Regions from separate parts of the Streptomyces sp. LaBMicrA B280 genome, predicted to be linked through region 1. Evidence: riboswitches for the same ligand, from Rfam matches in the RefSeq annotation. Region 1 holds a riboswitch; each other region holds the start of a gene.
What was found. A riboswitch is a leader RNA that binds a small molecule or an ion and turns the genes downstream of it on or off. The one in region 1 is predicted to bind cobalamin.

Region 1 (5,623 bases):
CAATGCCGTACTCGGCGAGGTAGCCGTATCCGCCGTGCAGTTGCAGGGCGCGATCGGCGACCGAGTACCCGGTGTCGGTGGCGAACCGCTTCGCCATGGCGCACAGATACGGCGCCTGCGGGTCCTGGGCGTCCAGGGCGCGGGCCGCCTGCTGGACCAGGGCGCGGGCGGCGGTCAGCTCGGTCGCCATGTCGGCGAGGCGGAAGCGCAGGGCCTGGGCGTCGAGGAGGCGGGCGCCGAACGCCTCCCGGTCGGCGAGGTGGGCGAGGCTCCGGTCCAGGGCGCTGCGGGCGCCGCCGAGGGAGCAGGCGGCGATGCCGAGGCGGCCGCCGTTCAGGCCGTTCATCGCGATCCTAAAGCCCTCGCCGGGTCGGCCGAGGAGCCGGTCGGCGGGGATCCGGACGCCGTCCAGGACGACCTGGCGGGTGGGCTGGGCGTGCCAGCCCATCTTGCGTTCGTTCGGGCCGAAGGAGATGCCGGGGTCGTCCTTGTCGACCAGGAACGCGGAGATGCCGCGGGGGCCGGGTTCGCCGGTGCGGGCCATCACCACGTACACCTGGGCGGCGCCCGCGCCGGAGATGAACTGCTTGACGCCGGTGAGCACGTAGTGGTCGCCGTCGGGTACGGCGCGGGTGGTGAGGGCGGCGGCGTCGGAGCCTGCGCCGGGTTCGGTCAGGCAGTAGCTCGCGAGGTCGTCCATCGCGCACAGCCGGGGCAGCCACCGCTCGCGCTGGGCGTCGTCGCCGTAGCGGTCGATCATCCAGGCGACCATGTTGTGGATGGACAGATATCCGGCGATGGCGGGGCAGCCGGTGGCGAGGGTCTCGAAGACGAGCACGCCGTCGGCCCGGCCGAGCGCGGATCCGCCGTGCTGTTCGCGGACGTAGACACCGCCGAGGCCGAGCCCGGCGGCCTTGCGCAGGACGTCGACGGGGAAGTGCTTGTCGCGGTCCCAGTCCAGGGCGTGCGGGGCGAGGTGGTCCTGGGTGAAGTCGAGGGTGGCCTCGACGAGGGCTTGCTGGTCCTCGGTGAGCAGGGTGGTGGTCATAGCGGCGCTCAGCCCATCGTGGGGATCGTGAAGGAGGCGCCCTCGCGGCGGCCGGCGGGCCAGCGGGAGGTGACGGTCTTGGTGCGGGTGCAGAAGCGGATCGCGTCCGGGCCGTGCTGGCCGAGGTCGCCGAAGCCGGAGCGCTTCCAGCCGCCGAAGGTGTGGTGGGCGACGGGCACCGGGATGGGCACGTTCACGCCGACCATGCCGGTGTTCACCCGGCGGGTGAAGTCGCGGGCGGTGTCCCCGTCACGGGTGAAGATCGCGACGCCGTTGCCGTAGAGGTGCTCGCTGGGCAGGCGCAGGGCCTCCTCGTAGTCGGCGGCGCGGACGACCGAGAGGACCGGGCCGAAGATCTCCTCCTGGTAGACGCGCATGCCGGGGGTGACCCGGTCGAAGAGCGAGGCTCCGGCGAAGAAGCCGTTCTCATGGCCGGGGAGCACGAAGTCCCGTCCGTCCACGACGAGTTCGGCGCCCTCCTGGACCCCGAGGTCGACGTACTCGCGGACCCTGCGCAGGGCCTCGGGGGCGACCAGCGGGCCGAAGTCGGCCTCGGGGTCGTCGCTGCGGCCGATCCGCAGGGCGGCGATGCGTTCGGTGAGCCGGGCGACGAGGGCGTCCGCGGTGGCCTCGCCGACCGGCACGGCGACGGAGATGGCCATGCAGCGCTCACCGGCCGAGCCGTACCCGGCGCCGATCAGCGCGTCCACCGCCTGGTCCAGATCGGCGTCCGGCATCACGATGAGGTGGTTCTTGGCGCCGCCGAAGCACTGGGCGCGCTTGCCGTGGGCGGCGGCGGTGGCGTAGACGTGCGCGGCGATGGGGGTGGAGCCGACGAAGCCGAGGGCGGCGACGCGCGGGTCCTCCAAGAGGGTGTCGACGGCGTCCCGGGCGCCGTTGACGACGTTGAGCACGCCGGGCGGCAGGCCCGCCTCCAGGAAGAGTTCGGCGAGCCGCAGCGGCACCGAGGGGTTGCGCTCGGAGGGCTTGAGGACGAAGGCGTTGCCGCAGGCCAGCGCGGGTGCGGCCTGCCAGAGCGGGATCATGGCGGGGAAGTTGAACGGCGTGATGCCCGCGATGACGCCGAGCGGCGCGCGCAGGGAGTGCACATCGATGCCGGTGCCGGCGTTGTCGCTGAACTCGCCCTTGAGCAGATGCGGGATGCCGGCGGCGAACTCCACGACGTCCAGGCCGCGCTGGAGGTCGCCGTGGGCGTCGGCGACGGTCTTGCCGTGCTCGGCCGACAGCAGCCGGGCCAGCGCGTCCTTCTCCTGCTCGGCGAGCTGGAGGAAGCGCAGCAGGACGCGGGCGCGGCGCTGCGGGTTGAACTCGGCCCAGGCGCGCTGCGCCTGGGCGGCGGAGGCGATCGCCGCCTCGGTCTCGCCCCGGTCGGCGAGCGGCACCAGGGCCTGGACCTCGCCGGTGTTGGGGTCGTACACCTCGCCGTGCGCCCCGGAGGTGCCCGGGACGTGCTTGCCGTCGACGAAGTGGGTCAACTCGCGTACGGCGGAGGGTGCTTGGGGACGGATCATGGCTGCCTGCTCTCGTCAGGTGGGGGTGATCCGGGATGGCGCGCGGCAGCGGCACACGGCCGGGTGCGCGAGGGCGCACGCGGGCGTGCCGGGGCGGCGCGAAAGACGCGGTGGCGGGACGAGCCCTCAGACCGGTACGGCGGGATTGCCGCGCGGGGAGGGCCCGCGTCGGCTCGCGCCGGGATCATGGGTGCGCAGGGGTGCCATGCGTGTCGGCTCCATCCTCGTGGACAACACGGAACATCCCGCGGCCGGTATCCTGACTCCCGGATCAGCGCGCGCCGTCCGCCTTCCCGACATCCTGCTCGTCAGTGGCGTCCTGCTCGACGGCGTACTCCCCGGTCACAGTGGCGGGACCGCGCCGGATTCACACCGGCTTCCCTGCACCGCGGGCCTTCTCCCCCGAATATATAGTTGGACGTCCTAGTAAATCCAGTGTCCCCGGGGATTCGGTGCGTCCTCACGGGATCCGGTACGCCTCTTCAGGCCACGCCGTCCGCGCTCTCCGCGGGCCGCTCGCGGGGTCCGGCGAAGCGCACCGGCGCGCGGAAGCGGGCGCGGCGGGCGGCGCGCCGGAAGGTGGTCAGCACCGCGGGACCGGCCAGCAGCACGCACACGAAGTTGGTGACGGCCCGGCCGGTGTCCCAGCCCAGCGAGGTGGCGAGGTCGAAGGCGACGTAGCGGTGCCACTGCTCGGTGAAGGGCAGGCCCGGCAGATAGGCGATCGAGCTGTTCGGGTCCAGGGAGAACGGCCAGAAGGAGAGGTTGAGCAGAAAGCCGAAGAGGTAGCCGGACAGCGAGCCGTAGACGGCGAGCATCAGCACCTCGCGGCGGCCGCGCGCCCGGGGCAGGAATCCGGCGAGCATGCCGACGAAGGCGCAGCCGAACATCTGGTACGGCATCCAGGGCCCCACTCCCCCGGTGATCAGCGCGGAGGCGAACAGCGAGGTGCAGCCGAGGACGAAGCCGAAGCCCGGACCGTACACCCGGCCGGCCAGGACCAGGACGAAGAAGACCGTCTCGATGCCCGCCGTACCGGCCCCGAGGGGGCGCAGGGCGGCGTCGACGGCGGAGAGCACGCCGAGCATGGCGAGGGCCTTGGAGTCGATGCCGCCCTCGGCGATCTCCGAGAGCACCACGCAGAGCACGAGCACCAGCAGCACGCCGAAGATCAGCGGGGGTGCGTAGGAGGAGCCGAACGTGCCGGGTGCGACGACGAACGGCCAGAAGAACGCGACGAGTCCGAGGAGGGCGGCCAGCGCCATGACCACCCCGGCCCGGCCGGTCAGCCGGATGGCGGGTCCGCCGGTCCGCGCGCGTCCGCTCATGACCGCGCCTCGCCCGGGTCCGCGAGCTCGCGTGCGACCTGATCCGCCGTCAGGAAGGGCAGCGGTGCGAGGATCTTGGCCGTCTGCGGGGCGAACGTCGGGGAGGAGACGATGACTTCGGTGGTGGGGCCGTCGGCGACGATGTCCCCCTCGGCCATGACGACGACGCGGTCGGCGGCGCGGGCGGCGAACTCGACGTCATGGGTGGAGATGACGACCGCACGGCCCTCGGCCGCGAGCGCGTCCACGATGCCGGTCAGTGCCGTCTTGGCCCGGTAGTCCAGGCCCCGGGTCGGCTCGTCCAGCAGTACGACCCGGGGCGCGGCGGCCAGTTGGACGGCGAGGACGAGGGCGAGCTTCTGCCCCTCCGACAGGTCGCGGGGGTGCGTGGCGTCCTCGATGCCGGGCGCGAGCCGGTCGAGCAGCTCGCGCGCCGTCACCCCGGCCGCCGACTCGGCGTCCGCCTGGGCGAGTTCCTCTCCGACGCTCTCCAGATAGAGCAGGTCGGCGGGTGTCTGCGGGACCAGTCCGACGAGTCGGCGGGCCTCGGCCGCGGACACCGCGTGCGGGTCCCGCGTGCCGTGTCCGCCGTCCACCCGGACGCTTCCGGCCCGGCGGGGTCCGGAGCCCTGGAGGGCCCACAGCAGGGAGGACTTGCCGGAGCCGTTGCGGCCCATCAGCGCGATGACCTCGCCCGCGTGCAGATCGAGGTCCACGGCCCGTACGGCGGCGACGTCCCGGTAGGCGACCGTGACACCGCGCGCGGCCAGCAGCCGGTTCCCCTTGCCGTCCGGGACCGGCGGCCGTACGGGGGCCGGGGTCCGCCCGGCCAGCAGGGTACGCAGCGGGGCGGCGGCGCGGCGGGCGTCGCGGATGGACAGCGGCAGCGGGGACCAGCCCGCGGCCCGGCCCAGCTCCACGATCGGCGGCGCGATCGTGGCCGTACGCAGGATCTCGGCGGGTGGGCCGATGCGGGCCCGGCCGTCGCCGGGCAGATGGATGACGCGGTCCGCGTACTGCACGACCCGCTCCAGGCGGTGCTCGGCCATGAGGACGGTGACACCGAGGTCGTGCACGAGCCGGGTGACGGCGGCGAGGACCTCCTCGGCCGCCGTCGGGTCCAGGGCGGAGGTGGGTTCGTCCAGGACCAGCACGCGCGGGTGGGCGGTGAGCACGGAGCCGATCGCGACGCGCTGCTGCTGTCCGCCGGAGAGCGTGTGCAGCGCGCGGTGCCGCAGGTCGGCGAGGCCGAGCAGATCGAGGGTCTCCTCGACCCGCTTGCGCATGGTCGCAGGCAGGATCGCCAACTGCTCCATGGCGTAGGCGAGTTCCTCCTCGACGGTGTCGGTCACGAAGCCGTCGATGGGGTCCTGGCCCACCACGCCGACGACATCGGCGAGTTCGCGGGGCGGATGGTGGGCGGTGTCCCGGCCGTCGACGGTGACCCGGCCGTACAGGGTGCCGCCGGTGAAGTGCGGGACCAGCCCGTTGACGGCGCCGAGCAGGGTCGACTTGCCGACGCCCGTGTGGCCGACGACGAGGCAGAGTTCGCCCTCGTCCACCGTGAGGGCGACGTCCCGCAGTGCGGGCTCGGGCATGTCGTCGTAATGGACGGTGACCTGGTCGAAGGTGATCACGGTGCGGTGGCTCTCGGGACGGGGCCGGGCGGCGGGGCGAGGAAGCCGGCGGTGCCGGCGAGCAGGACGGCGGCGGTC
Region 2 (5,623 bases), on a different contig from region 1:
CGTCGGGGTGACCAGCACCAGGTCCCCGACGCGCGCGGAGACATTGCCTGAGGTGCCGACGACCAGTCCGTCGGCGACGCTCCGCCGGGCTGTCGCCACCACCGCCGCCCACGACTGAGCCGCTTCCTCGCGCACTTCTCCGCCCGTCTTCCGCAGCTTGGAGGTCATGTCCGCGATCCTGCCAGCCGCTTGTACACCAGGTGGGCGGTCGCCGCACTTCCGTCCGAACCCGCGCACCACCAAAAGGGTGTATATCCGGCCAAAAGCTAAAAATCTCCACTGATTCGATGATCACCGGTCCTTGAATGAGCCCTCCTTGCCCTCCGGGCGACCTGGTCGTCCGTCACCCCCGGGGAGCCGGCCCATGGCCCGTGACCGCACCCACCTCCGCCGCCGCGCCGGTGCCCTCGCGGCGACCACGGCGGCCCTCGCCCTCGCCCTCACCTGCGCCGCCACCGCCGCGGCCGGCCCCCCGGACCGGATCGCGAGCCGGCCCAAGGGGCACGACGTGTCGTCCCACCAGAAGACGGTGGACTGGCCGACCGCGCAGGCCCGCGGGGCGCACTTCACCTACGTCAAGGCGACCGAGTCCACGAGCTACCACAACCCCTATTTCCACCAGCAGTACGACGGCGCCCGCGACGCGGGACTGATCCGCGGCGCCTACCACTTCGCGCTGCCGGACGAGTCCTCCGGCGCCGCGCAGGCCCGCTACTTCGTGGCGCACGGCGGGGACTGGCGGGCCGACGGCTGGACGCTGCCGCCCGCGCTGGACATCGAGTACAACCCGTACAGCGCGAAGCACCCCTGCTACCGGCTGGGCTGGAAGCGCATGACGTCCTGGATCTGGTCCTTCAGCGACGAGATGGCCCGCGAGACCGGCCGCCGCCCCGTGCTCTACACCACGGCCCAGTGGTGGAAGCAGTGCACCGGCGACAGCCACGCCTTCGCCTCCCGCCACCCCCTGTGGGTCGCCCGGCACGGCACCTCGGAGCCGGGCAGGCTGCCCGGCGGCTGGCAGTACTGGACCTTCTGGCAGTACGCCACCGCGGGCCGGCTGCCGGGTGACCAGAATCTCTTCAACGGCAGCTCCGGCGGGCTGCGGACCTTCGCCGCGGGCTGGTGACCCAAGGGGCGCATGGGCGCGCCCGGTTCGGGAAGCGGAAGCGGAGGCTCACGCCCCCGATGCGGACACCCCTCTGCCCGCCCCAGTTCATCTTCCGTTCACCCAGGTTGCCTACGTTCCTCCAGACAACGACCTCGAATGATTGCCTGGGTAAATGGAAAGCTTCTCGCTGATCCTCGCGATTGTGGTGGTTACCGCACTCGCGTTTGATTTCACGAACGGTTTCCACGACACCGCGAACGCGATGGCCACCACCATCTCCACAGGCGCGATGAAGCCGAAGCTCGCGGTAGCCATGTCCGCCACCCTCAACCTGGTGGGCGCCTTCCTCTCCGTGGAGGTCGCCAACACGATCTCCAAGGGACTCGTCGATGAGAGCGGAATCCGCCCCGAGGTCATCTTCGCCGCTCTGGTCGGCGCGATCCTCTGGAACCTGCTGACCTGGCTGGTGGGCCTGCCCTCCAGTTCCTCGCACGCCCTGATGGGCGGTCTGATCGGCGCCGCCGTCGCCTCCGCCGGGTTCGGCGCCGTGCACGGCGGCGTCCTGGTCACCAAGGTGCTGCTGCCCGCGGTCGCCGCACCGGTCGTGGCGGGTGTCGCCGCCCTGGTGGCCACCCGGCTCTCCTACAACGCCGGCACCAAGACCGAGGGCGAGGCCACCCGCAAGGGCTTCCGCGTCGGCCAGGTCGCCTCCGCCGCGCTGGTCTCCCTCGCGCACGGCACCAACGACGCGCAGAAGACGATGGGCGTCATCACCCTCGCGCTGATCGCGGGCGGCGCCATCGCCCCCGGCTCCAACCCTCCCACCTGGGTGATCCTCTCCGCGGGCCTCGCCATCGCGCTCGGCACCTACATCGGCGGCTGGCGCATCATCCGCACCATGGGCACGGGCCTGACCGATCTGGAGCCCCGTCAGGGCTTCGCCGCGCAGACCAGCGCCGCGACCGCCATCCTGGCCTCCTCCCACCTCGGCTTCTCCCTCTCCACCACCCATGTCGTCTCCGGCGCGGTGATGGGTTCGGGCCTCGGCCGCAAGGGCGGTGTGGTCCGCTGGTCCACCGCGACCCGGATGACCGTCGCCTGGGTGCTCACCCTGCCGGCCGCCGCGCTGGTCGGCGCGGGCGCCGAGGCCGTCACCGAACTCGGTGACGGGGGCACCGCCGCGGTCGCCGTCTTCCTGGTCGCCGCGAGCGCCTGGATCTACAAGCTGTCCCGGCGCGAGGTCATCGACCACACCAATGTGATCGCCGACCCGGCCGCGGAGCCCTCCGGCGTGGTGACCACCGCCATCGCCGCGGTGAGCCCCCCGCCCACGGGCGCGATCACCGAGGACCTGACGGCCACCATCCCGGCCCCCGCGGGGGCTCCGGCCGCCGAGGCAGCGGCCCCCGCCGCCTCGGTCCCGCCGGCCGCCACCGTCTGACCCCGAGCCCGTTCACCAAGGAAGCATCCCCATGAAGATCGACTGGGCGTCCATCGGCTCCGTCTTCGGCGTCAGCCTCGCGTTCACCGTGGGCCTGGTGGTCCTGTTCACCCTCGGCGTCAACGGCCTCGCCCGGCGCGAGAAGGCCGCGGCCGAGGGCGGCTCCGCCACGCTCGCCGTCACCGGCGCCTACGTCTGCTTCGCGGCCTGCGCGGCGGCGGTGGCGTACGGCATCCTCCTGATCGTCTCCAAGTCCTGAGCCCGGGCCCCGGTCCCGGGGCCCGGCAGTTCCCGAAGGCTCCCCTGCGCCACCCGCGGCAGGGGAGCCTCTCGCGTACCCGGCCGCCCCTCGTGGCGCGGCAACACCCCTCGTGGTGTGGGAATCTGCACACTCCCGCAGGTCAACGGCAAGTTGACGGCCGTTCCGGGGGCGTGGTGGACTGCCCACGCCATTTACGGCAGCAGAAGAGGAAGCCGGTGCGAATCCGGCGCGGTCCCGCCACTGTCACCGGGGAAGAACCCCCGGGTAGCCAGGAACTCTCGCCGCCGGATCACGTCGAACCAGGGCGCGGACACCCTGAGTGAGGACACATCGCCATGCTCGGCTGCCGAAGGACCAGTACCAGGACCACTGTCGCGGTGACCACGGCCGACTGAGCCGATGGCCGCCGATCGCAGGTACGCGTACGGCGCCGCCGCCGGACTTCTCGGCGACCTCCTCCTCGGCGATCCCCGCCGCGGGCATCCGGTCGCCGCGTTCGGGCGCGCGGCCGCCGCGGTCGAGGGCGCGTTGTGGCACGACCACCGCGGCTGGGGCGCTCTGCACACCACCGTGTGCGCCGGTGGCGCCGTCGCGCTCGGCGCGCTGGCCGCCCGTGTCGTACGCCCCTCCCCCGCCGCCTCCGTCGCCCTGACCGCCGCGGCCGCCTGGGCCGTCGTCGGCGGCACCTCCCTCGCCCGCGAGGCGGAGGCCATCGGCGCCGCCCTGACCGCCGGGGACATCGAGGCGGCCCGCGCCCGGCTGCCGCATCTGTGCGGCCGGGACCCGCAGGCGCTGGACGCCGACGGGATCGCGCGGGCCGTGGTCGAGTCGGTCGCCGAGAACACCTCCGACGCGGTCGTCGGCGCCCTGGTGTGGGGCGCGGCCGCCGGAGTGCCGGGACTGCTGGGCTTCCGGGCCGTCAACACCCTCGACGCCATGGTGGGTCACAAGTCCCCCAGGCACCGCCGCTTCGGCTGGGCGTCCGCGCGCCTGGACGACGTGGCCGGCTGGCCGGGGGCCCGGCTGACCGCCGTCCTCGCCGCCGCGGCCGGACCCGATCCGCGCGGCGCCGTACGGGCGTGGCGCGCCGACGCCCGCCGCCATCCGAGCCCCAACGCCGGTCCCGTGGAGGCCTCCTTCGCGGGAGCCCTCGGCGTGCGCCTGGGCGGCACCCTCTCCTACGGCGGCCGCGTCGAGCACCGACCCGTGCTGGGCGGCGCCACCGGACGGGCCGTGCGGGTCACCGACATCGGGCGGGCCGTACGGCTCTCCCGGCGCGTCGGCCTGCTCGCGCTCGGCACCACCCTCGGCGCCCGCCTCCTCGTCAACGGACTGAAAGGACGCGGGAAGTGAACGGTGGTCTCCTCGTCGCCGGCACCACCTCCGACGCCGGAAAGAGCGTCGTGACGGCCGGGATCTGCCGGTGGCTGGTGCGCCAGGGCGTGAAGGTCGCGCCGTTCAAGGCGCAGAACATGTCCCTCAACTCCTTCGTCACCCGCGAGGGCGCCGAGATCGGGCGGGCCCAGGCCATGCAGGCCCAGGCGTGCCGGATCGAGCCGACCGCGCTGATGAACCCCGTGCTGCTCAAGCCCGGCGGCGAACAGAGCAGCCAGGTGGTGCTGCTGGGCAAGCCGGTGGGCGAGATGAGCGCGCGCGGCTACCACGGCGGGCGCCGGCAGCGGCTGCTCGGCACGGTCCTCGACTGCCTGGCCGAGCTGCGCGGCCAGTACGACGCGGTGATCTGCGAGGGCGCGGGCAGCCCCGCCGAGATCAATCTGCGCCGCACCGACATCGTCAACATGGGCATCGCGCGCGGCGCCCGGCTGCCCGTGCTCGTCGTCGGCGACATCGACCGCGGGGGCGTCTTCGCCTCCTTCTTCGGCACCCTCGCGCTGCTCTCGCCCGAGGACCAGGAGCTGGTCGCCGGATTCCTGGTGAACAAGTTCCGCGGCGATGTCTCGCTGCTGGAGCCGGGCCTGGACATGCTCAAGGACCTCACCGGGCGGCCGGCGTACGGCGTGCTGCCGTTCCGGCACGGGCTCGGGATCGACGAGGAGGACGGCCTGCGTGTCTCCCTGCGGGGCGCGGTGCGGGAGTCGGCCGTCGCTCCCCCGCTCGGCGCCGACGTGCTGCGCGTCGCCGTGTGCGCGATCCCGCTGATGTCCAACTTCACCGACGTGGACGCGCTGGCCGCCGAACCCGGCGTCGTGGTGCGGTTCGTGGACCGCCCGGAGGAGCTGGCCGACGCCGATCTGGTGATCGTCCCCGGCACCCGGGGCACCGTCCGGGCGCTCCGGTGGCTGCGCGAGCGCGGCCTCGCCGACGCGCTCGCCCGCAGGGCCGCCGAACACCGGCCCGTGCTCGGCATCTGCGGCGGCTTCCAGATCCTCGGCGAGCACATCGAGGACGACGTGGAGTCGCGGGCCGGCGCTGTCCCCGGCCTCGGACTGCTGCCCGTACGGGTGCGGTTCGCCCGCGAGAAGACCCTCACCCGCCCCACCGGCCGGGCCCTCGGCGAGCCGGTCGGGGGGTACGAGATCCACCACGGCGTCGCCGAGGTCACCGGGGGCGAAGCCTTCCTGGACGGCTGCCGGGTCGGCCAGACCTGGGGCACCCACTGGCACGGCTCACTGGAGTCGGACGGCTTCCGGCGGGCCTTCCTGCGCGAGGTGGCCGCCGCCGCGGGCCGCCGCTTCGTGCCCGCGCCGGACACCTCTTTCGCCGCGCTGCGCGAGGAGCAGCTCGACCGGCTCGGCGATCTGATCGAACAGCACGCGGACACGGACGCGCTGTGGCGGCTCATCGAGTCCGG
Region 3 (5,623 bases), on a different contig from region 1:
GGGTCGGGCAGGTAGGTGTCCAGCAGCGTCAGATAGAACTGGACGTGCACCGCCTCCTCGAACAGCTGACGGCTCAGGTAGAGCCGCGCCTCGGGGGAGTTGATGTGCTTGTACAGCGTCAGCACCAGGTTGTTGGCGACGATCGAGTCACCCGTCGCGAAGAACGCGACCAGGCGGCCGATCAGGTGCTGCTCGGCCGGGCTGAGCTTCGCGAGGTCGGCGACGTCCGAGTGGAGGTCGACCTCCTCCACGGTCCAGGTGTTCTTGATGGCGTCCCGGTAGCGCTCGTAGAAGTCCGGGTAGCGCATCGGACGCAGGGTCAGTTCGAAGCCCGGGTCGAGCAGGTTCTGGTTGCGGATCATTGCTTTCGGCGCGAAGCGCCGTCCTCCAGGGGTGGTGGTCGGGTGGCGGGTGGGAATTACTGGCAGGCCTCGCAGGACTCGGGGTTTTCCAGGGAGCAGGCGACGGCGTCGGGGTCGGCGACCTGCTGGACGGGGATGGTCTTCTGCGCCTGGGCGGCGCGGGCGATCCGGGTCGCCGGGCGCGAGCGCAGGTAGTACGTCGTCTTCAGCCCGGACTTCCAGGCGTACGCGTACATCGAGGAGAGCTTGCCGATCGTCGGCGTCTCCAGGAACAGGTTCAGGGACTGCGCCTGGTCGAGGAACGGGGTGCGCGCCGCCGCCATGTCGATCAGACCGCGCTGCGGGATCTCCCACGCCGTGCGGTACAGCGCCCGCACCTCCTCGGGGATCCACGCGAAGCCCTGCACCGAGCCGTTGGCCTCGCGCAGCGCCTCCCGGGTGCGCGCGTCCCACACGCCCAGGTTCTTCAGATCCCGCACCAGGTACGAGTTGACCTGGAGGAACTCACCGGACAGCGTCTCGCGCTTGAACAGGTTGGACACCTGCGGCTCGATGCACTCGTAGACACCCGCGATGGAGGCGATGGTGGCCGTCGGCGCGATCGCCAGCAGCAGCGAGTTGCGCAGGCCGACCTTCGCGATCCGGGTCCGCAGCGCCGCCCAGCGCTCGGGCCAGCTCTCCTCGACGTCGTAGTGGTCGGGGTGCAGCACACCGCGCGCGGTCCGGGTCTGCTCCCAGGCCGGCAGCGGGCCGCTGCGCTCGGCGAGGTCGGCGGACGCCTCGTACGCGGCGAGCATGATCCGCTCGGCGATCTTGGTGGACAGCGCCTTCGCCTCGGGGGAGTCGAAGGGCAGCCGCAGCTGGAAGAAGACGTCCTGGAGGCCCATCGCGCCGAGGCCCACCGGGCGCCACCTGGCGTTGGAGCGGCCGGCCTGCTCGGTCGGGTAGAAGTTGATGTCCACCACGCGGTCGAGGAAGGTGACGGCCGTGTGGACGGTCTCGTCCAGGCGCGCCCAGTCGATGTCCCCGTCGACCACGAAGGCGCCGAGGTTGACGGAGCCCAGGTTGCAGACCGCCGTCTCGCCGTCGTTGGTGACCTCCAGGATCTCCGTGCAGAGGTTGGAGGAGTGGATGACCTGACCCGGCTCGGCGGTCTGGTTGGCCGTGCGGTTGGCGGCGTCCTTGAACGTCATCCAGCCCTGGCCGGTCTGCGCGAGGGTGCGCATCATGCGGCCGTACAGCTCACGGGCCGGCATGGTCTTCTTCGCGAGGCCCTTGCGCTCCGCCTCGCGGTAGGCGGCGTCGAACTCCGCGCCGTACAGGTCCACCAGCTCGGGCACGTCCGCCGGGGAGAACAGCGACCACTGGCCGTCGGCGTTGACCCGGCGCATGAACTCGTCCGGCACCCAGTGCGCGAGGTTCAGATTGTGCGTACGGCGGGCGTCCTCACCGGTGTTGTCCCGCAGCTCCAGGAACTCCTCCAGGTCGGAGTGCCAGGTCTCCAGGTACACCGCGGCCGCGCCCTTGCGCCGGCCGCCCTGGTTCACCGCGGCCACCGAGGCGTCCAGGGTCTTCAGGAACGGCACGATGCCGTTGGAGTGCCCGTTCGTACCGCGGATCAGCGAACCGCGGGCGCGGATACGGGAGTACGACAGACCGATGCCACCGGCGTGCTTGGAGAGCCGGGCGACCTGGTGGTAGCGGTCGTAGATGGAGTCCAGCTCGTCCAGCGGGGAGTCGAGGAGGTAGCAGGACGACATCTGGGGGTGCCGGGTGCCGGAGTTGAACAGGGTGGGGGAGGAGGGCAGGTAGTCGAGCCGGCTCATCAGGCGGTAGAGCGCGGCGACCTCGTCCACGGAGCGGGCCGAGTCGTCCTCGGCCAGGCCGGCGGCGACGCGCAGCATGAAGTGCTGGGGCGTCTCGATGACCTGACGGGTGATCGGGTGGCGCAGCAGATAGCGGCTGTGCAGGGTGCGCAGGCCGAAGTAGCCGAAGCGGTCGTCGGCGGCGCGGTCGATCAGGTTGTCGAGCCGGGCGGCGTGGATCCGGGTGAACTCGGCCGTCCGGTCGGCGATGAGCCCCTCGCGGTGACCGACGGCGACCGACTCGGTGAAGGACGTCACGCCCTGCGAGGCGGCCTCGGCGCGGATGGAGATGGTCAGCAGCCGGGCGGCGAGCCGGGAGTACGCGGGGTCCTCGGAGATCAGTCCGGCCGCGGCCTCGGTCGCGAGCTCGCGCAGCTCCGCCTCGTCGGCGTGGGCGGAGCGGCCGCGCAGCGCGGCGGCGGCGACCCGGCCCGGATCGGCGTCGGGGAGGTCCCCGGTCAGCTCGGTCAGGGTCCGCAGCAGCGCGGTACCGGGACCGTCGTTCTCCAGGCCCTGGGCTGAAGCCGGTTCGGCTGGCGCGATGGTCACGTGGGGCTCTCCCTCGCTCGGCACGGGGCCTGGCGGAGGGCAGGGGCGGTCACGAGCGCACGGGGCGTCGCGTCCACCGGCCCACTCCGCGAGGCCCGGACGTCTCAGAGCACCCGAACCGGTGGGCCGGGTGCGCTGCCGGCAGGTCCTCGGACTGATCCCCGTGCGCGGATACGCACAAGTACACCGTTGCGGGACAGTTCCGGATTCGCACCGGATTCCCCTGCGACGACAGCGACCATGAGCATACATCTAGTGCCGGGTCGTCATGCCACCCCCAGATGTTGTGTCACGTTGTGTCTACGGGGGGTATGCGAAACGGGCCGCCGACGCCCTTGGCACCGACGGCCCGCCCCTGGCCGCCCGGGTTTCCCGGGCGCCTCGCTAGTGCGTGCTGCCCGCCGTGGCGGGCGGCAGCTCGACCTGTACGCCGGGGTCGCCCGCGTCCGCCGTGTAGTCCTCGGGACGGGTCTCGTCGACGCCCTCGGGGGCCTTCACGGCCTTCAGGACGACGGTCAGGACGACCGTGACGAGGACGTTGAGGACGAAGGCCGTCATGCCGATGTAGCCGATCTGGCCGATGCCCGGGATGTCGTCGGCGGAGCCGCCGAAGTGCTTCTGGGTCGGGGAGGCGACACCGTACGCGGCGAGGGTGCCGTAGACCATGCCGACCGCCCAGCCCGCGAGCAGCGCCCAGCGGTGGAACCAGCGGGTGAACAGACCGCCGACCAGGGCCGGGAAGGTCTGCAGGATCCAGATGCCGCCGAGCAGCTGGAAGTTGATGGCGACCGTCTTGTCCATGCCCAGGACGAAGATCAGCGCGCCGACCTTCACCAGCAGCGACACGAACTTGGAGACCTGCGCCTCCTGCTTCGGCGTGGCGTCCGGCTTGATGAAGTCCTTGTAGATGTTGCGCGTGAACAGGTTCGCCGCCGCGATCGACATGATCGCCGCCGGGACCAGCGCGCCGATGCCGATCGCCGCGAACGCCACACCGGTGAACCAGTCCGGGAACATGTCCTCGAACAGCTGCGGGATCGCCAGCTGCCCGTTGGTGACCTTCACCCCGGCCGCGATCGCCATGAAGCCCAGCAGCGCCAGCAGGCCCAGCATCAGGGAGTAGAGGGGCAGGATGGTGGTGTTGCGCCGGATCACGTTACGGCTCTTGGAGGAGAGCGTCGCGGTGATCGAGTGCGGGTACATGAACAGCGCGAGCGCGGAACCGAGCGCCAGCGTGGCGTACGTCCACTGCCCGGCGGGCGCCGGTGCGAGCGCCCCGCGCGGCTTGCCGGTGGCCGGGTTGACCTGGCTGAACGCGTGCGCCGCCTTGGCGAAGACGTCGTCGAACCCGCCCAGCTTGATCGGGATGTAGATGATCGCCACCAGGATGACGAGGTAGATCAGACCGTCCTTGACGAACGCGATCAGCGCGGGCGCCCGCAGACCCGAGGAGTACGTGTACGCCGCCAGCACCGCGAACGCGATCAGCAGCGGCAGGTCCTTCACGAACCCGTTGGTGTGGTCGCCGCCGCCGACGCCCATCACGTCCAGCACCGCCTGGATGCCGACGAGCTGGAGCGCGATGTACGGCATCGTCGCCAGGATGCCGGTCACCGCGACCGCGAGCGAAAGGCCCTTCGAGCCGAACCGGCCGCGCACGAAGTCGGAGGTGGTGACGTAGCCGTGCCGGTGCGAGACCGACCACAGCCGCGGCAGGAAGGTGAAGATCAGCGGGTAGACCAGGATCGTGTACGGCACCGCGAAGAAGCCGGACGCGCCCGCCGCGTAGATCGCCGCCGGTACGGCCACGAAGGTGTAGGCCGTGTAGAGGTCGCCGCCGAGCAGGAACCAGGTGATCCAGGTGCCGAACGACCGGCCGCCCAGCCCCCATTCGTCCAGCGTGTGCTCGTTCTCGGCCCGGCGCCAGCGCGCGGCGAGGAAGCCGAGGACCGTGACGGCCAGGAAGAAGAAGATGAAGACGCCCAGTGCGACGCCGTTGACTCCGGTCTTCACTTCGCGGCACCCCCCTGCGCGTCACGACGGGAGCGCTGGTCGTGCTGCCAGAGCTTGTACGCGATCATGGTGAGGGCGGTGGAGATCAGCACCCAGACCATCTGGTACCAGTAGAAGAACGGAATGCCGATGAACGTCGGGTCCGTCTTCGCGTAGGAGCCGACCCAGAGCATCGCCACGAAGGGCGCGACGAGACAAATGCCGATGACCACGCGGAGCGGTGTCACCACCGGTGGTCCCACTTCGGGCGTTTCTGACATGCTGCGGCTCCGTCCCCTCGCTGATCACCTGTGTAATGCGCAGGCAATCTAGGTGACGGTATCCAGCTGGTGGAAGACCTCGTCTCAAGCTGTGTGTATCGATTCGGCGAAGGAACGGACGCCTCCGAACCGGCCGCGGGAGACTCCCTAGTCCATCGGGCGCTTGAGGCGGGCGACGAACTTGTAGCGGTCGCCGCGGTACACCGAACGGACCCACTCGACCGGCAGTCCCGCGCGGTCCAGCGAGTGCCGGGAGAGCATCAGCATCGGCAGCCCGACGTCCGTACCGAGCAGACCGGCCTCGCGCGGGGTGGCCAGCGAGGTCTCGATGGTCTCCTCGGCCTCGGCGAGATGGACGTCGTACACCTCGGCGAGCGCGGTGTAGAGGGACGTGTACTTCACCAGTGAACGGCGCAGCGCGGGGAAGCGCTTGGCGGAGAGATGGGTGGTCTCTATGGCCATGGGCTCGCCGTTGGCCATGCGCAGCCGCTCGATGCGCAGCACCCGGCCGCCGGCGGAGATGTCGAGCAGCTCGGCGAGCCGGTCGTCGGCGGTGATGTAGCCGACGTCCAGC

Region 2: it holds a riboswitch for cobalamin, as region 1 does, so the genes downstream of both, ACLF5H_RS06350 (cobalamin biosynthesis protein) here and ACLF5H_RS01660 (CoA-acylating methylmalonate-semialdehyde dehydrogenase) in region 1, are expected to answer to the same signal.
Region 3: it holds a riboswitch for cobalamin, as region 1 does, so the genes downstream of both, ACLF5H_RS36165 (ribonucleoside-diphosphate reductase subunit alpha) here and ACLF5H_RS01660 (CoA-acylating methylmalonate-semialdehyde dehydrogenase) in region 1, are expected to answer to the same signal.

What each region holds. Positions count from the first base shown of each region.
Region 1 covers NZ_JBMJCT010000002.1:76,883-82,505, reverse strand. The annotation lists gene ACLF5H_RS01665 (acyl-CoA dehydrogenase family protein) at 1-1,048, opposite strand, end outside; gene ACLF5H_RS01660 (CoA-acylating methylmalonate-semialdehyde dehydrogenase) at 1,057-2,580, opposite strand; cobalamin riboswitch at 2,813-2,986, opposite strand; gene ACLF5H_RS01655 (ECF transporter S component) at 3,063-3,908, opposite strand; gene ACLF5H_RS01650 (ABC transporter ATP-binding protein) at 3,905-5,545, opposite strand; gene ACLF5H_RS01645 (CbiQ family ECF transporter T component) at 5,542-5,623, opposite strand, start outside.
Region 2 covers NZ_JBMJCT010000006.1:162,880-168,502, reverse strand. The annotation lists gene ACLF5H_RS06370 (class II aldolase/adducin family protein) at 1-168, opposite strand, end outside; gene ACLF5H_RS06365 (lysozyme) at 365-1,126, shown strand; gene ACLF5H_RS06360 (inorganic phosphate transporter) at 1,281-2,549, shown strand; gene ACLF5H_RS06355 (hypothetical protein) at 2,581-2,808, shown strand; cobalamin riboswitch at 2,969-3,111, shown strand; gene ACLF5H_RS06350 (cobalamin biosynthesis protein) at 3,211-4,164, shown strand; gene ACLF5H_RS06345 (cobyric acid synthase) at 4,161-5,623, shown strand, end outside.
Region 3 covers NZ_JBMJCT010000065.1:71,431-77,053, reverse strand. The annotation lists gene ACLF5H_RS36170 (ribonucleotide-diphosphate reductase subunit beta) at 1-362, opposite strand, end outside; gene ACLF5H_RS36165 (ribonucleoside-diphosphate reductase subunit alpha) at 419-2,776, opposite strand; cobalamin riboswitch at 2,900-3,034, opposite strand; gene mctP (monocarboxylate uptake permease MctP) at 3,161-4,789, opposite strand; gene ACLF5H_RS36155 (DUF3311 domain-containing protein) at 4,786-5,049, opposite strand; gene ACLF5H_RS36150 (GntR family transcriptional regulator) at 5,197-5,623, opposite strand, start outside.